Regions from separate parts of the Halomonas sp. A29 genome, predicted to be linked through region 1. Evidence: predicted binding sites of a transcription regulator. Region 1 holds the regulator's gene; the other holds the start of a gene.
The links. The regulator sigma-54, encoded in region 1, starts transcription at its own class of promoters, with help from an activator protein. The targets are predictions, from matches to a motif close to TGGCACNNNNNTTGCTNT.

Region 1 (3,132 bases):
GCGAAGTGCACATCGACGACATGGATCTCTCACACAGCGCCATGCACCAGCGAGCCCAGGCCGGGATCGGCTACCTGCCCCAGGAGGCGTCGATCTTCCGCAAGCTATCGGTAGCCGACAACATCATGGCCATCCTCGAGACGCGCAAGGATCTCGACCGACGCGGGCGCCAGGCAAGGCTTCAACAACTGCTGGAAGACTTCCACGTCACCCACATCCGCGACAACCTCGGCATGAGCCTCTCAGGCGGTGAACGGCGTCGAGTCGAGATCGCCCGGGCGCTGGCCACCGAACCGGCCTTCATCCTGCTCGACGAACCCTTCGCCGGGGTCGATCCGATTTCGGTGGGCGAGATCAAGGGCATCATCCGCCAGCTCAAGGCGCGCGACATCGGCGTGCTGATCACCGACCACAATGTCCGCGAAACCCTCGACATCTGTGACTCGGCCTATATCGTCGGCGATGGCCAGATCATTGCTGAAGGCGACGCCGAGGCCATCCTGGCCAACAAGCGGGTGCGGGAAGTCTACCTTGGCGAGGATTTCCGCCTATAACGCAATCTTGCACATTAAGCAAGTAATTGATCTTTGTTTAAAACATTCTAATCAGGCATAAATATTGCCGCTGGCATGCATATTGCAATCAATTCTCTTGCATGTCACTGCCTACCGGTCTAGGGTAGAGTTTTCCGGCAGATGAGCCCGTTATCCTCATGGCCATGAAAGCATCCTTGCAACTGCGTGTCGGCACCCAGCTGACCATGACCCCCCAACTGCAGCAGGCCATTGCCCTTCTGCAGCTGTCCACCCTCGATCTACGTCAGGAGATCCAGCAGGCACTGGAATCCAACCCCATGCTGGAGCTTGACGACGACTTCGGTGAACAGGCCGTCAGCGAAACCCAGAGCGATGACTGGGCCAGTGAAATCCCCAGCGAGCTCTCCACCGACAGCGACTGGACGGATACCTACCCCGATCATGGCACGAGCTCCGGCGGCGCTACCGGTGAAGGACCGGACTTCGAGCGCCAGGCTTCGGGGCAGACGCTGGCCGGCCACCTGATCTGGCAATTGGCGATGACCGACCTGAGCGATCGCCAACACATTATCGCCGAGAGTCTAATCGACGCCGTCGATGGTGCCGGTTATCTGTCGCAAACGCTGGAAGAGATCCGCGACGGCCTGCGCCAGCAAGGCCTCGAAGGCCTGCCCACCCGGGAGGTCGAGCAGGTCCTGCTACGCCTGCAACAGTTCGAGCCTACCGGCGTGTTCGCCCGCGACCTGCGCGAGTGCCTGATGCTGCAATTGGCCGCGCTGCCCGACGACACACCGCTGCTCCCCCAGACCCGACGCCTGGTACGCCAGTTCCTCGAGGCATTGGCCTCCGATGATCGCCGTCTCCTCAAGCGTCGCCTGGGGCTGGACGACGATGCCCTGGATGAGGTCATCGCCCTGGTTCGCTCGCTGGACCCCCGCCCTGGCAGCGCCTATGCCGAAGTGAGCAGCAGCTACGTCACTCCGGACCTGGTTGCCTACCACGACGAAGCGGGCTGGCGCGTGGAACTCAACGCCGAGGCCTTGCCCCGGCTACGTATCCAGCCCGACTATGTCGCACTCGTACGACGCGCCGACAAGAGCCAGGACAACCAGTTCCTCAAGGATCACCTGCAGGAGGCGCGCTGGCTGATGAAGAGCCTCGCCAGCCGCAACGACACCCTGCTGCGCGTGGGACGGGAGATCATGGCACGCCAGATCGACTTTCTCGAGCAGGGCGAAGAGGCCATGAAGCCCTTGGTGCTGGCCGATATCGCCCAGACCGTCGAGATGCACGAATCGACCATTTCACGGGTGACTACACAGAAATTCATCCACACGCCGCGTGGCGTATTCGAGCTGAAGTACTTCTTCTCCAGCCACGTCGGTGGCAATGGTGAGGGGGACGCCCACTCCAGTACGGCGATACGCGCCCGTATCCGCAAACTGATCGCCGACGAGCCGCCTCGCAAGCCGCTTTCCGACAGCCGCCTGGTGGATCTGCTGGCCGAGAGCGGCATCGAGGTGGCACGCCGCACGGTAGCGAAGTATCGTGAAGCGCTGGGAATTCCTTCCTCGAGCGAGCGCAAGCGTTTTCGCTGATGTCTCGACACAATGTTGACGCGGGGCAATCACGACTCCCGAGGGGGTTTGCAGGGCAGTAAAAAGGGTTACAATCGAGCCACCACCCGAAGGACGAAGGAGCTTGTCATGCAAGTCAACATCACCGGCCATCATGTTGAACTGACCGATCCACTGCGTGACTACGTGAGCGAAAAGCTTAGCCGCGTCCAGCGCCATTACGACAACATCACCAACGTGCAAGTGACGCTCTCCATCGAGAAGGAGCGTCAACAGGCTGCCTGCACGCTGCACGCCGCCGGCGCCGACCTTCATGCCGAAGCCTCTGATTCTGACATGTACGCCGCTATCGATGCGCTGACTGACAAGCTCGACCGTCAACTGGTCAAACACAAGGAAAAGGCCCAGGCGCGCGCTCAGGGCGCCGGCATTCGCTGAGCTGCCATGACACTGGAAACCATACTGCCCCCTGAACGCGCGCTGTTCGACGTTCCCGGGGGTAGCAAGAAGAGGGTGCTGGAGTTCTTCAGCACCTTCATTGCGCAGAACACTCCGAGCCTCGACAGTCAGGAGGTCTTCGGCAGGTTGGTCGGTCGCGAGAGGCTGGGCAGCACCGGGATCGGCAATGGCGTGGCGATTCCTCATGCCCGCAGCCCCCACTGCCACAGCCCCGTGGCCGCCTTTCTCAAACTGGCCGAGCCCATCGATTTCGACGCCATCGACGGTGAGCCGGTCGATCTCGTCTTCGTACTGCTGGTACCCGAGGAGGCCGACGACACTCACCTGTCGTTGCTGAGCCAAGTGGCAGGCGTGATGAACGACACCGAGACGCGCGCGCGGCTGCGCAAGTGCACGAGCCAGCGCGAACTCCACGAGCGCCTCATCGAGGCGATCCGACGACAGTCCTCGGCCTGACTCTGCCTATTCGCCGTTCGGCCAGCCCCTGATCAGGAGAAATGTCATGCAGCTTGTGATCATTAGCGGCCGTTCCGGCTCCGGCAAGTCGATCGCACTGCAAG
Region 2 (3,132 bases), 190 kb from region 1:
CGACAAGGACACCCTCTCCGACCACCTCTGCCGTCACGACTTCCCGGCTATCGAAACGAACCCGGATTCGGTCGCCGAGTCCGCCCGGTTCCAGCGCCTGTCCCTCTCGTGAAATGCGAAATGCTGCGCCCCTGGCCTCGACCACGACACGTTGATTTCTCTCCACCAGCGGCAGGCTGCGGAATTGGTGGGCCTGCAAGGGCTGCCCGGGACTGAGCGCGCGCGTCGCCACCTGGCCGACGATCTGGTCGACGTCCAGCAAGGTCCGGTTTGGCAGCTCGGCGAGATTGCCCGAGTGCATGATCAGATGGTCGCGGCGCACAGCCTCTCCCGCGGTGAGCGGAGCGCCGAGTACCGGATACTCACCCATCACACCGACTTCTGCCTGCAGGTAGCGTACCTGTCGTCCATCGCTGCCACAGCGTACACCGACGGAGACACGGCCAAGAGGAGCTTCGCCCGGGCGCGTGAGGAAAGGTTGGGGGGATTCACAGACGGGTAGCCTGGCGGAAGGAGGGCGCAATTCGATGATGAACTCGTCGCCCAGCGCACTGGCTTCTTCGTGCAGGAAGCCGTGTACGGCTTGCAGCAGCTCGATGTCGTCGGCCGAGGCTGCAGGAACCGCCAGCAGGCCGGCCAACGACAGCGGCGACAGCAACAGCGGGGCGAGGTGAGTCAAGCGCATGAGGCAAGGCCGTCCAGCGTGGGGTAATGGCAGGATTCTAGCTGGCCGCACCTGGCTGAAATAGTGGAAATGAACGAGGAAAACCGGCCTGTTCCTGCCATTGAAATGACAGGGGCATCGCTATTCTTCAACCTCAAGAAGTTCCGCATGTCATCCATCTGGTTCGCACGGGGAGTGCCGGCATGATCGACCAGCTCGAGGCCGCCTTTAATTACCACCAGCAGGCGCTGGGCCTGCGCCAGCAGCGCCACCAGGTCCTGGCGAGCAATATTGCCAACGCCGATACGCCGAACTACAAGGCGCGCGACATCGATTTTGCCAGTGAGCTCAAGAAGGCAGTCGAGCACGGGCGTTCCGCCGGTGGCGGGCTGTCGCTTGCCCGTACCTCCGAACGGCACCTGTCGGGCCAGGCCATGGCGACGCCCCGCAACGATCTGCTCTATCGCGTTCCCGACCAGCCGAGTCTGGATGGCAACACCGTGGACATGGATCGCGAGCGTACCCAGTTCGCCGACAACGCCGTGCGCTACCAGGCGGCGCTGACCATCATGAACAGCCGCATCCAGGGGCTGAAGAACGCCATGCAGCCGGAATAACAGACCGGAATAGACGGAGAGAGATCATACCATGTCGATGTTTTCCGTGTTCGATATCGCCGGCTCGGCCATGAGCGCCCAGTCGCAGCGTATGAACGTCACTGCCAGCAACCTGGCCAACGCCGATAGCGTGGCCGGTCCGGATGGCCAACCCTATCGGGCCAAGCAGGTGCTGTTCGAGGCGCGCCTGCAGGGTGGCCACGGCATTGGTGGTGTCGGCGTTCGCGAGGTAGTCGAGGATCCCTCGCCCTTGCGTATGGAGTATCGGCCGGAGCACCCGCTGGCCAATGAGGATGGGTATGTTGCCATGCCCAACGTCGAGCCAGTGCATGAGATGGTCAACATGATCTCGGCATCGCGCTCCTATCAGGCCAACGTCGAGGTCATGAACACCAGCAAACAGATGATGCTCAAGACACTCACGCTGGGCGAGGGTTGATCGCAATGTCCAATACCATCGATACCAACGTCATTTCGCGCATGAACGCGGGCAACTCCCATCGTGATGCCAGCCAGTCCGCCGAGCTGCGCAACAACTTCATGACGCTGTTGATCGCGCAGATGCAGCATCAGGATCCGCTCAATCCCATGGACAACCATGAGATGACCACGCAGCTGGCACAGATCAACACCGTCAGCGGCATCGAGGATCTCAACAAGACCATGAAGGAGATCACCGAGCAGATGAACGCCGGTCAGACCCTGCAGGCGACCGCCCTGATCGGGCAGGGCGTGCTGATACCGGGCGATCGTCTGCTGCTCGAGCACGGTGAGGATGGTGAACTGCATACCACTCCGTTCGGCATCGAGCTGCCCCAGTCGGCCGACAACGTGAGCATCGTGATCACCAACGCCAGCGGTCAGGTGATCAACCGCTACGATATCGGGTCGGTCAAGGCCGGGGTGGAATCCTTCACCTGGGACGGCCGCACCAGCGAGGGTGAAGCCGCCGTCTCGGGCTCCTATCGCGTGCGCATCGAGGCCACCAGCGGTGACAAGACGGTGAATGCCACCACGCTCAACTACGCCGTGGTAGGCGGAGTGACGCCACCCGACAAGAATGGGGGCGTGAGGCTGGACCTGGGCGCCGTCTATGGCCAGGTCACTCTCGACCAGGTCAAGCAGATCCTTTGAATTTCATTCACTGACACTAAAAGAACCGCGCATAGCGGCACATTCAGCCGGTAGGCAGAGGAACGAAAAATGAGTTTTTCACAAGCATTGAGCGGCCTGAACTCCCAGGCGCAGAAGCTGGGGGCGATCGGTAACAACATCGCCAACTCCCAGACCGTGGGCTTCAAGGGCTCCAGCGTCCAATTCTCCGATGTCTTTGCCAACTCGAAAGTGGGCCTGGGCACGCGAGTCTCGTCCGTACTGCAGAACTTCAATGAAGGCAATATCGAATCAACCAACCGCGGCCTGGACTTGGCGGTCGCCGGGAACGGCTTCTTCCGATTCATGGACAGCAGCGGTGAAGTGGTCTATTCGCGCAACGGCCAGTTGACCATGACCTCGGACGGCAACCTGATCAACGCTCAGGGCTTCCGGATCATGGGCTACGGCCTCAATGCCGCCGGCCAGGTGCAGGTGGGTGGCCAGCCGGTACCGCTGAACGTCTCAGCCGAGGAACTGGCTGCCAGTGCTACTACTCGTGTCGGCACCACCATCAACCTGGATGCGCGCAAGGTTTTGGGTGAGGACATGAGCAGCGTCGAAACCAATAACGGCCAGGAAATCGACTACCACTACTCCAATAACTTCACCGTTTACGACTCGCTGGGTAACCCGCGCAATGTCACTGTCTACTACGAAAAAGTCGGTGCCAACCAGTGGACTGCCAAGATGACCCTG

Region 2: the regulator sigma-54 is predicted to act here: its motif matches at 792-809, upstream of flgB (flagellar basal body rod protein FlgB).

The regions. Positions count from the first base shown of each region.
Region 1 is NZ_JAXQPR010000005.1:244,511-247,642, forward strand. Features, by position in the region: gene lptB (LPS export ABC transporter ATP-binding protein) at 1-554, shown strand, start outside; gene SPH52_RS11555 (RNA polymerase factor sigma-54) at 713-2,134, shown strand; gene hpf (ribosome hibernation-promoting factor, HPF/YfiA family) at 2,243-2,551, shown strand; gene ptsN (PTS IIA-like nitrogen regulatory protein PtsN) at 2,558-3,028, shown strand; gene rapZ (RNase adapter RapZ) at 3,075-3,132, shown strand, end outside.
Region 2 is NZ_JAXQPR010000005.1:52,603-55,734, reverse strand. Features, by position in the region: gene flgA (flagellar basal body P-ring formation chaperone FlgA) at 1-685, opposite strand, end outside; gene flgB (flagellar basal body rod protein FlgB) at 868-1,281, shown strand; gene flgC (flagellar basal body rod protein FlgC) at 1,313-1,720, shown strand; gene flgD (flagellar hook assembly protein FlgD) at 1,726-2,415, shown strand; gene flgE (flagellar hook protein FlgE) at 2,485-3,132, shown strand, end outside.